Regions from separate parts of the Lysinibacillus sp. FSL K6-4013 genome, predicted to be linked through region 2. Evidence: riboswitches for the same ligand, from Rfam matches in the RefSeq annotation. Region 2 holds a riboswitch; each other region holds the start of a gene.

The links. A riboswitch is a leader RNA that binds a small molecule or an ion and turns the genes downstream of it on or off. The one in region 2 is predicted to bind cobalamin.
Region 1: another riboswitch for cobalamin. It lies ahead of mmgD (citrate synthase); the one in region 2 lies ahead of MHB39_RS20290 (iron chelate uptake ABC transporter family permease subunit).
Region 3: another riboswitch for cobalamin. It lies ahead of MHB39_RS14090 (energy-coupling factor ABC transporter permease); the one in region 2 lies ahead of MHB39_RS20290 (iron chelate uptake ABC transporter family permease subunit).

The regions. Positions count from the first base shown of each region.
Region 1 is NZ_CP152031.1:2,375,071-2,379,757, reverse strand. Features, by position in the region: gene prpD (2-methylcitrate dehydratase) at 1-1,200, opposite strand, end outside; gene mmgD (citrate synthase) at 1,299-2,420, opposite strand; cobalamin riboswitch at 2,612-2,808, opposite strand; gene MHB39_RS11750 (NUDIX hydrolase) at 3,056-3,541, shown strand; gene MHB39_RS11745 (hypothetical protein) at 3,597-3,878, opposite strand; gene MHB39_RS11740 (hypothetical protein) at 3,888-4,274, opposite strand; gene MHB39_RS11735 (DUF2089 domain-containing protein) at 4,288-4,653, opposite strand.
Region 2 is NZ_CP152031.1:4,092,248-4,096,934, forward strand. Features, by position in the region: gene dapF (diaminopimelate epimerase) at 11-868, opposite strand; gene MHB39_RS20285 (heme ABC transporter ATP-binding protein) at 927-1,712, opposite strand; gene MHB39_RS20290 (iron chelate uptake ABC transporter family permease subunit) at 1,718-2,764, opposite strand; cobalamin riboswitch at 2,910-3,098, opposite strand; gene MHB39_RS20295 (biotin transporter BioY) at 3,244-3,840, shown strand; gene MHB39_RS20300 (YdhK family protein) at 3,945-4,514, shown strand; gene MHB39_RS20305 (response regulator transcription factor) at 4,555-4,687, opposite strand, start outside.
Region 3 is NZ_CP152031.1:2,836,475-2,841,161, forward strand. Features, by position in the region: gene cobJ (precorrin-3B C(17)-methyltransferase) at 1-79, opposite strand, end outside; gene MHB39_RS14085 ((2Fe-2S) ferredoxin domain-containing protein) at 84-455, opposite strand; cobalamin riboswitch at 601-781, opposite strand; cobalamin riboswitch at 1,033-1,217, shown strand; gene MHB39_RS14090 (energy-coupling factor ABC transporter permease) at 1,365-2,111, shown strand; gene MHB39_RS14095 (energy-coupling factor ABC transporter substrate-binding protein) at 2,114-2,386, shown strand; gene cbiQ (cobalt ECF transporter T component CbiQ) at 2,392-3,165, shown strand; gene MHB39_RS14105 (ATP-binding cassette domain-containing protein) at 3,162-3,998, shown strand; gene MHB39_RS14110 (S8 family serine peptidase) at 4,178-4,687, shown strand, end outside.

The DNA of each region.
Region 1 (4,687 bases), 1.7 Mb from region 2:
ATTGGCAATCGAACGTTTTTCAGGATCTAGGTAATCGATTGTATATTGAGCGTTTTCCACAACCACCATTTTATTTCTTAAATCATCGATACGAGGATCTGCTGCCACATCATCTTCATAGTGATCTGCAATAATATCACCAAAGATAAGACCAATAGCTGTAATATATTGAAGACAGTGATCGCGATCAGCTGGATTCAGAAGAGGCCCTTCTTTATCAATAATTCGTATTGCTGATTCATGTGTCGTAATTTGAATGCGTTCAATGTCCTGTAAACGATTTTTCACTTCATGGTGTAAATGAACGGCACATTCAGCAGCTGTTTGTGCATGGAATTCAGCTGGATAAGAAACCTTGAATAGTACATTTTCCATCACATAAGATGTCAGTGGTCTAGCAAGCTTTAATTCTTGTTTATTAAAGAGAACGTCTTGGAATCCCCATCCTGGTGCAGATAAGGCCGTTGCGTAGCCCATTTCGCCTTTCACAGCCATCATCGCTAATTGCACTGCTCTACTTGTTGCATCACCAGCAGCCCATGATTTTCTAGAACCTGTATTCGGTGCATGGCGATATGTTCGTAGGCTTGAATTATCAATCCAGGCATTGGACAATGCATTGACAATTTCCTGATGCGTGCCTCCTAATGCCTTTGTCACAACAGCTGTTGTTGCAATTTTGACAAACAGAACATGATCTAGCCCAACACGATTTAAGCTATTTTCTAGTGCTAAAATCCCTTGTATTTCATGTGCTTGAATCATCATTTCTAAAACATCTTTCACTTTAAGAGGCGCCTTACCCTCTGCCACACGCACGCGACTTAAATAATCTGCCACAGCTAATATGCCACCTAAATTATCAGATGGATGCCCCCATTCAGCCGCAAGCCAAGTATCGTTGTAATCTAACCAACGAATCATACACCCGATATTAAAAGCGCCTTTTACTGGATCAAGAACATAGGAAGTTCCAGGAACACGTGTACCATTAGGAACGACTGTGCCTGGTACTACTGGACCAAGAAGCTTCGTGCATTCAGGATATTGTAAGGCCAAAATGCCACAGCCTAAAGTATCCAATAGAACATAGCGTGCCGTTTCGTACGCCTCTTCACTTGTAATCTTTGTATTTAGTACATAATCCGCAATATCTGTAAGTAATTGATCTGTCTTCGTTATGTCATTTGTTTTAATCATCTATATCTTCCTTTCAAGGCTTAAGTTTGATATACTAGTATGCTGATGGGCATTGGTCAGAATGCCCATTAGCTTTATGGCGAGTTGTTAAAACTTGATTATACCGACAATTCTTCAAGGTTATGACGCTCGCCAATATAATTGACACGAGGTCTAAATAATCGATTATTGTCATGCTGCTCAATCACATGGGCACATAAGCCAATTGTTCGTGAGCCAAAGAAGATTGGCGTATAGATTTCAATCGGCAAACCAAGCATGTAGTACACGGGTGCTGCATAATAATCTAAATTTGGATACAACCCTTTCTCCTGTACCATCACTTTTTCACCAGCTTCACACATGTGATATAAGCGATCATCCCCTTGCTCTAAACATAATTTATGCAAGGCTTCTTTCATAATTTGCGCTCTTGGGTCCATCTTTTTCATATAGACACGGTGCCCAAAGCCCATAATCTTTTCTTTATTTTGTAGCTTGTTTTTCAATAATGCTTCAAAGCCTTCTACTGTTTTGGCTTCAAGAAGCATGTACATGACTGCCTCGTTAGCCCCTCCATGTAAATTCCCTTTCAACGATGCGACAGCTCCCGTTAAAGCGCCATACAAATCAGATTGTGTAGAAGCAATGACACGAGCCGCAAATGTTGAATTTGGCATCTCATGCTCACTATATAAAACGAGTGACTGATCAAAAATTTCTTCTTCTAGCGCAGTTGGCTTTCTGCCCGTAATCATGTAATAAAAATTGGCACTATAGGAAAGTTGACTATCCGGCTCGACAGCTTCTTGTCCATTTAATACACGATAGCTATTTGCTACGATGTTGGGCATACCACCTAAAAGTCTATATGCTCGCGATAAATTCATTTCAGTCGAACGATCATTGATGTGCTGATCAAAGCCTGCTAAAACGGAAATTCCTGTTCTAAGCCCATCCATCGCATGTGTTTCATTGGGCAATAGCTTAAAAATTTGAAATAGCTCTTGTGGAACCTGATAATGAGCTTTCAATTTGTCCTGTAGATCAGCCTGTTGCTCGGTAGTTGGTATTTCTCCATGCAGCAATAAGTAAACAATATCTAAATACGAATATCGCTGAGATAATTCAATCAAGTCATAGCCACGAATAACTATTTGACTTCCTACAGTGTCTAAAAAAGATAGCTTTGTTTCAGCGGCAATGATTCCATCAAGACCTGGTGAATAATTTAACTCCATTTAATGACAGCCCCTTTGTTTAATTATTCTTGTAAGCGTTACCATTCAAACACGACAGAACAACAAAAAAACAACTCCTATCCCTTTCTAGAAGTTGTTAATCTACAAAAGCATGACAGACCAAAAAAACAGTGAATTTACATGAATTCACAATCATGCAGTAGCTAACACCTCCCTATCCTCGTAGGTCAATTGATGCTTTTTTTCGTGGCAGGTCTCCTGACTTATGATCAACGCTCTCATAACACCTTCCCATTTTGACAAACAAAACAGTGGCTTTGTTTTCGAGCTACTAAATACAGTTGCGGGACAGTGTTGGACTCTCACCAACTTCCCTTTTAATCAAATAGAATCAACTCCCATTTGAACCACCAAAATTTAGCATATTCAATTTGTCTTTTTACCTTAACATAGAGTTTTCAAAACAATCAATATAGGTAAAATTCAGAAAAGACTGATTATAAAAAGCTATTTTTCATCTTTGATGAACTATTCTGCGTTTTTTAGCAATATTTTGTACAAAAAAAGATTGTGCATCTATCCCAATACATCCAATTTTAAGCATTACAAGGGAAATAGAGGTTTTTAAAGGAAGAAAGGCGAATCGTTATTTATGATCTATAGGAGGGACCAATATGGGATATATTACAGAGTTAAGGAAATACATTGGTAGTAGACCAATTATCAGTATTGGGGCGACCATTCTTGTGGTTAACGATGACAAGCAAATTCTCTTTCAACATCGATCAGATACGTTGGATTGGGGATTACCTGGCGGTGCATTGGAACTAAACGAAACGTTAGAGGAAGCTGCTGCTCGTGAGCTTCATGAAGAAACAGGACTTGTAGCGAATGAATTTGACTTGGTGGGTGTTTTTTCAGGGCCAGATTATTATTTCCGATATCCAAATGGGGATGAGGTCTATACAGTTATTCATCTTTATATTGCGAAAAATGTAAGGGGTATATTGGAGATAAAGGATGATGAGAGCTTGAAACTTACCTATTTCAGTAAAAATGAGCTACCAGATCAACTTGAGAAAAGAACGAAACTGCTATTAAACAATCTGGAAGATACATTGTGGGATTTCGGTAGTTCTTTTGCAAAGGATATTCTTTAAATAACAAAGAGCATGCTTTTTATTCAAACATGCTCTAATCATTCTTTCTTGGGTATTATAGTCTAACCTTAACCTCAGTACCGTCTTGAGCTTTGACATCGACTAGCACGAGCCCTTTATAATTTTGTAGTTCCTTGATAATCGGCTTGAGCATTTCTTTGTCGATGAGCGGAAAGGTAAAGTCTATTTTCTTTCGATTGAAGTATGCCTTTGTCCACTTATTGACTTGTTGCTGAATCCATTTGGAAGTTAAAATGGAGAGGACAATGGTTAGCACAGCATAGGGAACAGGGACAGTAAAGCGAACGTCTTTTGCTTTCACTTTTACATGCATCATTCGTCGCCTCTATTCAATGAAGACTGCAACGGTATCTCCGTTTGCCGATTTTATATCTACAATTTGTCCATCTAGTTCATTTTCGATCGCTTCAAGAAGAAGATTGATGTCGATATCTTTCACGTATTTTTCCGATTGTGGAATACTCGCTGCGATGCTGTGTCCAGCCATGAGTACGGCTTTGACAAGTTTAATCGGCAAATTCACCGTGACATTATCATTTTCGGTGGATACAACACGGACCTTTAATGTTTTATCTAAATACTTTGTTTTTTCCACAAATTTGTTTCCTGATTCTTCTTTCTGTTGTAACACTTGAATCAGCTCTGAACCTTTATCCGCATCAATTTTCCCCTCTTGAATCATGGTTAACACTTTCGTAATTTCCTCTTTCATGGTCCATTCCTCCCTATTCGTCTTTTAAGAGCTTTATGGCTTCATCCGTTGTGATTTCGCCATTTTCCAACATGCTTACAATTTTTTTCTCGTCTACTTCATTTTTCTTCTTTTGAGCATAGCCAAGGGATGAAATAATGTCGTTTAGCTTGCCACGAACTGTTGGATACGAAACCCCCAGTTCCTTTTCAACCTCTTTAATGTTTCCTCGACAAGTTAAAAATACTTCCACAAAATGAAGCTGATCCTTTGATAAAGATGCGAGCTTAGATAATTCAAATTCATTTTCAATCGTCGTGTGACAATGAGAACACTGTAACTTGGTAATTTTCAAAGTTTTACTGCAGACAGGGCAATTTGTGATTACTTGATAAGCCATAGTGAACTCCTTCCTTTAAGTTAAGTTGATTATA
Region 2 (4,687 bases):
ATTGGCGTAATTAAGATAAAAACTCATAAATTCCATCCGCAATAAATTCTGCAGGACCACGCATCCAGATATGGTCATTGTCAGCCCATCGTATGACTAAGTCACCACCACTAAGTTGGACTACTATCTCTTCTCCCTTCTGACAAAAACCATTTAATATAGCAGCCACTACCGCTGCACAAGCACCTGTTCCACATGCCTCTGTTATACCCGAACCTCGTTCCCAAACGCAGCATTTTAATGCCTTCTCATGAACAACCTCTACAAACTCAACATTGCAACGATAAGGAAATCTCATATCGTTTGCTATAATACCGCCTAATGTTCTTAATGATGCTTGCTCGATCGCATTCACAAAAACTACAGTATTCGGATTGCCCAAAAACAAAGCAGTTACCAAAAGAGATTGTTGGGGTAAAGGAAATATCTCATTGATGACAAGCTCATTTGGGTTTCCTAACATCGGAATGTCTTTGCGCAATAAAAGAGGTTTGCCCATATCGACAATCACTTCTATTACGCTATCATCTTGCACCACTACCTGTGCCAGCATAATACCCGATTTCGTTTCAATCGTAAGCTGCTCTTGTCGCACAATATGACGGTCAAAGATATACTTAGCAACACAGCGAAGACCGTTACCGCAATTTGTCGCCTCAGAGCCATCTTTATTAAAAATACGCATACCACAGTCAGCAGTGTTGGATGGCTGGATAATAATTAACCCATCTGAGCCTATACCTGTATGAACATTGGCTATTTTTTGAGCCAATTCACTAAAGATCTCTTCCTTATAATCATATTGGAAAAGATCAAGATAGATATAGCTGTTGCCAGTACCATGCATTTTCGTAAAAGCTATTTGCATACAGTCACTCCTTAAAGGATGTTTTATGTATTTAATAGAAGATCTTGCTTTTCTATATTTAGCTAAACTTTTTCGTGAATTGTTCAGGAACATATGTAAGATACGGCTTCCCTGTCATTGGATGTGTTTGAATATCCGCAAAAACACCAAATACATCTTGCAGCACTGTTGGCGTAAGCACTTCCTCTGGGGTACCATGACAAACGATTCGCCCTTGCTGTAAAACGTAAATTTGATCGCAATACATAGCAGCAATATTCAAATCATGTAAAGCAGCTACGACGGTTAAATGCAAGGTCTGAATTAAATCCATAAGTTGAAGTTGATGTTGAATATCTAAATGATTCGTTGGCTCATCTAATATTAATACCTGTGCTTGTTGAGCAAGTGCTCTTGCAACCATGACACGCTTTTTCTCGCCACCAGAAAGCGAACTAAAGCTTCGTTTCTCTAAATGCGATATGCCCGTTTGCCTTAGAGCATCTTTAACAATTTGAAAATCTTTCTCTTGATCAAGCTCTAATAGCTTTTTATGTGGCGTTCTTCCCATACTGACTAAATCATGCACAGTGAAATCAAATAATACGGGTGTCTCTTGGCTTACAACAGCCAAATTTTTCGCAATAGCTTTACTTGATTGCTTTAATATATCTTGCTCATTTAATACTACTTTACCGCTTTCAGGTTTTAGCAGACGATACATATTTTTTAACAATGTTGATTTTCCGCTCCCATTAGGACCTATTAATCCAACAAATTGCTTTTCTTTTATTTGAATGCTTACATCATGTAGTATACGCTGATCGTAAATGGAGAATGATACTTGTTTCGCTTCTAATGTCATTGAAATTAATCTCCTTCACCGAATGAATAGTTGTTACGACGGAGAAGCCAAATGAAAAATGGTCCTCCACAAAAAGCTGTAATAATACCAATTGGCATTTCCTGGGGAGCAATGATGATTCGAGCAAAGGCATCTGCCCACACTAAGAATATTCCACCTATTAAAGCACTAATAGGTATCACGTATTTATAATTTGAGCCCACAATTAATCGCACAATATGCGGAATAATCAATCCCACAAAACCTATAGAACCACTAACTGCGACAAGCACACCTGTTAATAGAGATACTAGTAGTATTAACTGAATACGGAATTGCTGAAGATTAACGCCTAATGTCACTGCCGCTTCTTCTCCCAGTAATAATAAATTTAAATTGCGATAATGTAGCCACAGTAGCCCAAAAACAACAAAGAATACGAAAGCTGGAATCACAATATTATTCCATTTGGCTCCAGCTAAACTACCTAGCATCCAAAACATAACAGCCTTTAAGGCTCCTTCTTGCTTTGACATCATTAAAATAAAATTAGAGATAGCCGTTAAGATAAAGGACACAGCCATGCCTGCCAATAGCAAGCGGAAAATAGAGACACGTCCCCCAACACGTGATAAGAAAAAAACAAGTACTATGGCAAGTAATGAACCAAGGAATGCGGATACTGAAAGAGCGTAAATACCTAAAAATGAAAAGGCTCCTAAAATAATCACAGAAGTAGCTCCGACAGCTGCACCTGAAGAAATCCCTAGAATATACGGGTCTGCTATGGAATTACGTACAAGTGCCTGAATGGCTGCGCCTGCAATGGCTAACCCCGCTCCTACTATAGCAGCTAGCAAAACACGAGGTGCTCTTATTTGCCAGATGATGATTTCCTGAGAGCGACTCCAATCTTGCTCAATCGCATTTTGTATAAAAGGTATTTTAGAAAGAATCACTTTCCAGACATATAACGGTGTAACTGAAACTGAGCCAACCATTACAGCAAAGGTCATTGAAACAATTAAAACCATGAAAAGTACGAAGGAAAATAACATAAATTTTTTATTCATCTGTTTTAATCTCCTACTGAATATTGATGAATGAAGCAATAAAAAAAGGTATCCCATGCGAAAGTGCGCATAGAAATACCCTAGATTAAACAAAGTCAGAAAAATATCCAGCTATTGTCCGTAATTGCTTGCATCCTCGTGGGCATTACAGGTATTACTAAATGGCAGGTCTCCTGGCTTCGATTCACTATCCTATAATTGCCTTCCCATTCTTAAACAGTGGCAAATCATATTATAGGATTCCTCGTTACAGTTGCGGGACAGCGTCGGACTTCCACCGACTTCCCTTTTAAGTGATATTCAAAAATATCACACCAATAGTATTTGAAGTTATAAAATTGTGACGATTCTATCATACATTTTTATAGATAGATAGTCTACTTCAAGCAATTGAGTTAACTTATACGAATTATAAAGTTGACACAAATGCTTTCGTCTTTTACACTAACAGTAATAACTTATAAAACGAGGTGAACTTCATGGCAACCGTTACGCAACATAGTCATCATAAGTTAAGAACTGTTGACATTACCTATATTGGATTATTTTCAACGCTAATGATGGTGGGTGCTAATATCACGTCCTTTGCACCTTTTATGGTAGTTGGTGGTGTCCCCATTACGCTTCAAACCTTTTTTGCGATTTTAGCAGGACTTATTCTTGGTAGTAGAAAAGGTGCGCTCGCCTGTACAATTTATATGTGCGTAGGATTGGCAGGAGCTCCTGTCTTTGCTCGTTTCGGTGGTGGAATTGGCCAAATTTTAAGCCCAACCTTTGGGTTTATAATTACATTTATTTTAGCGGCATTTGTTGCAGGGTTGATTGTTGAACGAAGCGGTACAAAGAAAAGCTTTATCGTAGCTGCTTTGGTAGCAACAGCGATAAATTATTTGATAGGAACAAATTGGATGTTTTTTGCATACAAGCTTTGGGCAAGTGCACCAGAGAATTTTTCATATAAGCTCGCTTGGCTTTGGATGATTCCTCCTCTACCAAAAGATATTATTTTAGCTATTTTTGCTGGTGTCTTCGCCTATAGATTACAAAAAACATTGAAGATCATGCCCATTCAATAGCATATCTTCTCACCTATTTGTGCCAGATGTTTTTCATAGATCATATCCATCGTTTCTGCACATTTATTTGCTACATTAGGAGCAAAGAGTGAGGAGGATATCATATGAAATTCAATAAAAGATGGTCAGTCGGACTATTATCAGTAGTCGCTCTAATTAGTTTATCGGCTTGCACTGAGGAGCAAACAAAACCTGCATCCACTTCTAATGAAGCTGCTGAAAAAATGGATCATTCTACAATGAATCATTCAAGTTCTGGCGAAGTACCCGTAACATTAAAAAAAGCTGAGAATCCGAAATTTCCTGTAGGGAGCACAGCCATAATTACAGATGGACATATGGAAGGTATGAAAGGGGCCGAAGCAACAATAGTAGGTGCCTATAATACAACTGCCTATGTTATTTCCTATGAGCCTACATCTGGTGGAAAGCGAATAGAAAAGCATGAGTGGGTAATTCATGAAGAATTAATTGACCCACAAGAAGCACCACTGGCTCCTGGAACAGAAATAAAAACGGACGCAGCACATATGGAAGGTATGGAAAATGCGACTGTCCTTATTGACGAGGCTGTGCAAACAACTGTATATATGCTTGATTATACTTCCACTACAAATGGTGAAGCCGTAACAAATCATAAATGGGTAACAGAAGAAGAGCTTAGCCCAAAGTAATAGAAATAACCTCTACCTTCAATTCTGGTAGAGGTTATTTCTAGCTTTTATGCTCCATTTGCTTTCTATTTGCAGACTTATGCCATTTATAGCCGATGCCCCAAACTGTTTGCAAGTAATCATCCGCCGGAAAACCACTTTTTCTTAATTTTTCTCGTAAATTACGTACATGT
Region 3 (4,687 bases), 1.3 Mb from region 2:
CCTCTACTGCACGTGTCGTAATATGCTTAAAATCTCCAGGTCCAAAGCCTACTACGAAAATTTTTCCTTTTTGCGCCATGTTGTTACCCCTCTTTCACCTTTTCGATCCCTTTAATGGCAGTTGTTTGAGCAGTACGCTGTAATGTACCTTCACGAAGTGTAAAGACATGTTCGTTGTATAAGGATTCATGATGTAAATCTTGTACTAGTGTTCTAGCATGCTCTGTTGATGGCACACGATACCAATTCCCCTGGGGGTAGGCTATTACCACACAAGCATCCTTGCATCGTCCATTACAGCGCGTTCTTGTCGTATGTATTTCTTGATCGAGTGCTTGCCGTTGTATTTCATCTCGAATGGCTAAGGTAATTTCCTCACCATCCTTTTTCATACAGCTACTGCCATTGCAAATAAAGAGATGTGTTTTCATCCCCTCTAAATTCCAAGTTGTCATTTTCTGTCTCCCCTCATTTGCTTTTTGGAAAAAGAAAAACCTTTACTCTAGAACGAAGAGTAAAGGTTTTGTAGAAGCCAAATAAAAACGAATAGAATAAAATACAGGTACTCGCTTTCGCTTCAACTTCTCCCTCCGAAAAGTTTGCATGCACAATCAAATAAGCAGGTTTCCTGACTTAAGCTTCATTTTACTTTCGCGCCTTCCCAAGTTTGCCAGTGGCTTTGCGATTTCATCAGCTATTACAGTAGCGGGGGCTGTATTGGATTTTCACCAATTTCCCTATTATCTCGAGCTATTCGAGCACTTATTGACGTTTTATATGAAATTTTTATTAGAATTTTAAATAGAAAACTGTCTTTATCATATCTTATTATTTTAAAATTTCAATATTTCTTTAAAAATTTATGACAAATTTATCAATTATGAGGTGGACTAGGGTATAAAATTTATACAATCTACATAATTAGCACATGAAATATTATCAGAATATTCATCATTGACCTTTAATTAAAAAAATTTATAAAAGGTATAGCATATTTATGGAAATTCATGTTACACTTTGTCGTGAAATCTCACAATTTGAATGTTTTTCGGTGTAAAATGCTTGTCATTTTGCTTAAAAGGGAAGCCGGTTTGAGTCCGGCGCGGTCCCGCCACTGTAATAGGGAGCTTTATAGAAATGTCACTGTCCAACGGATGGGAAGACCTATAAAGCATTGAACTAGAGCCAGGAGACCTGCCGAAAAATAAGTGATCGTTTCAACCTACGAGGATAGGTGTGCGGCTTAGCAGATGAGAATGTTATTTGCTTTTTTAGCTATGCACTTTTCCACCACTGGAGAAGTGCTTTTTTTAATTACGCACGCAATATTCTAAAAATCTATAAATTAGTTAGGAGGAAAACTTTTGAAATTTTCTTGGTGGAAACTTAGTTATTTTTTACTGGCCTTTTTAATCGTGCCAAAACGTGCCTTTGCCATGCATATCATGGAAGGTTTTTTACCAATCGAATGGGCTATTTTTTGGTGGGTCATCTCTATTCCTTTTATCATTTTAGGATTGCGTTCTATTCGAAAAACCATTGAAGAAAATCCTGAAACAAAAATGCTTTTGGGACTTTCAGGTGCCTTTGCCTTTGTGCTATCCGCCTTAAAAATCCCTTCTGTTACAGGTAGCTGCTCTCATCCAACCGGTGTAGGTCTTGGAACAGTTCTCTTTGGCCCTCTAGCTATGAGTGTAATTGGAACAATCGTTTTATTATTCCAATCTTTATTATTAGCACATGGTGGAATCACAACTTTAGGGGCTAACGCCTTTTCTATGGCTATTGTAGGTCCTTTTATTGCTTACTTTGTCTTTAAAGGAGCACAAAAAATAGGCTTGTCATTTTCACTAGCCGTATTCTTTGCAGCCATGCTTGGTGATTTAGGTACATATGTTGTGACTTCTGTACAACTAGCACTAGCCTTCCCTTCTGAGGTTGGAGGCTTTATGGCATCCTTTACAAAGTTTGCAGGTATTTTTGCCTTAACTCAAATTCCTTTAGCCGTGAGTGAAGGCATTTTAACCGTCATTGTGATGAATTTCTTGAAAAAATACAATATTAGCGAATTAAAAACTTTACGTGTTTTCTCAACAAAGGAGGCACATTAAAGATGAAAAAAAATTTATTGCTGTTAGCCATTGTAGTGTTGTTAGCCATTATTCCCTTGTTCATACAAAAAGGTGCTGAATTTGGTGGTGCTGATGGTGAGGCAGAAGCAGCTATTGGTGAAATCAATGCGGAATATGAGCCATGGTTTGAGAGTCTATGGGAGCCACCTAGTGGTGAAATCGAAAGCTTATTATTCGTGCTACAGGCAGCTATAGGAGCTGGCTTTATTGGCTACTTCATCGGCTATATGCGTGGCAAACACAAAGAAGGTTAACCATTATGTTACTCATTGATAAGTATGCCTATCTGAATAAGCTAGCGTCCGTTCATCCGCTAGAAAAAATGATATTTTCACTTGGACTACTTCTCATAACGCTCATTATGAGAGATGAACGACTTTCACTCATTACATTTTTTGTAATGAGTGCTTTTATCATTGTAGGTGCAAAAATTCCGCTTACATACTATTTCAAATTATTATTGCTACCTGGCTTTTTCTTATTAACAAGCCTCGTTTCTATTTTACTTTCCTTTACATCATCAACGAATGCACTCCCTGCCCATATTTGGTCGTTTACCTGGAGCAATTGGACTGTCTTTATCGGGAACGCAAGTATGTTAGCAGCACAACAGCTGTTCTTTATAGTCCTTGGCAGTATTAGTTGTTTATACTTTTTAATTCTAACCACTTCTGTACAAGGCATATGTTATGTGCTACGACAATGGCGACTCCCCTCTTTATTGGTTGAGCTCGTCGAACTAACCTATCGTTTTATTTTTATGTTTTTAGCAAGTATGCAAAATATACATCTCGCGCAGCAAGCACGTCTCGGCTATCATTCACCGATACAATGGTTACGCTCTGTCTCCATGCTCATTGCGGCATTATTTGTGGAAATGTTTCAACATAGTCGGGAGCTCAACAATGCCATGCAATCACGAGGTGGCGAGGCCGTCTATTGGCAAGAGATGGGCTCCTATAGCAAGAAAAATTGGCTAGGCATGGCAGCTATATTACTAGTCCTCATCGTATACGGAGGGTATTTCACATGACAGCATTTTATTTTAAACTCAATCAATTATCATATGCCTATGCGGATGGTACGAAGGCGTTGTCTGATCTAACATTACACATTCCAAAAGGTAAAAAAATTGCCATACTCGGGCATAATGGCGCAGGAAAATCGACTTTATTTCAGCATCTTAATGGTATTTTGAAACCTACCACTGGAACAATTTTATTCGAAGGCAACAGGCTCGAATATAATCGAAAAGCTTTAAAGGCGCTACGTCAAAAAGTCGGCATTGTTTTCCAAAATGCAGATCATCAGCTTTTTTCTGGGACCGTCAAGCAAGATATAGCATTTGGCCCATTGAATCTCGGCTGGTCTCCTGAAAAAACGGAAGAAAAAATAGCATGGGCCGTTGCGCAAACCGAAGTGGAAGATTTGCTCGATAAGCCCATTCATTTTTTAAGCGTAGGTCAGAAAAAACGAGTAGCAATGGCAGGCGTTTTAGCCATGGAGCCCTCAGTCCTTTTGTTAGACGAACCAACAGCAGGTCTTGATAATTATTATGCTACACAAGTATTACAATACTTAGCCAAATTAGAAGATGGTGAGAGAACCATTTTACTAGCAACCCATGACATTCCTCTCGCCTATGAATGGGCCGATCTAATGATTGTGATGGAGGCTGGAAAAATTATTTATAACGGCGATCCAATCACCTTGTTTTATGAAGAAGAATTGTTAAATCGCGCGCACCTTGAGCGTCCATGGGTTTTTGAAATGGTCATAGCATTACAAAAAAAGAAGCTCTTGCCCGATAATATCAAAATCCCTCGTTCCAAGCAGGAGTTACAACAATTAATAGAACAGCTCTAAAGTCTTTGACAATACCAAGGTCACGAAAAACAGACAGTGTTTAACTGTATGGTTTTTCGTTCTACCCACCAAAAGTTAAATGAGGGAAGAAAAATTTTCCTTCATTACGAAACTTTTCTAATCTTTGTCCGTATTAATATAGTCGAGACTTAATTTATAACACCAAGGAGAGATAACAATTGAAAAGTTGGTATAAAAAATCAGTCGCTGTTGTAGCATCTGCTGCACTCATGGTTCCTGCTGCTTCTGCCTTTGCTGAGGCACCCCAGCATAAAGCGAAAAACATGCTGGCAAACAGTGCGAAGCAAACAGAGAAGAATGAAGAAAAATGGATGAGTAAGGATACAATTGTTATCAAGCATTCAGGTCTTGATAAAAACGTACATAAAAAAATTGGCTCCAAGGTCATCCGCTCCATTCCTTCATTAGGTTATGAGGTTGTACAACTAAATAAAGGCGTATCGATCGAAAAAGCCGTCTCTTACTATTTAAAGCAAAACGGAATATCAAGTGTATCTCCTAGTTACATCTATCATTCCTTTACTAAAGAAGCTGATCCTAAAAAACAAGAGATGTATCATTTAAACCTACTGCAAATGGATAAGGCACTAGAATTAGCAGGCAACCATGATGTTACAGTTGCTGTCATTGATTCTGGTGTAGATTTTAAACACCCCGATCTAAAGTCA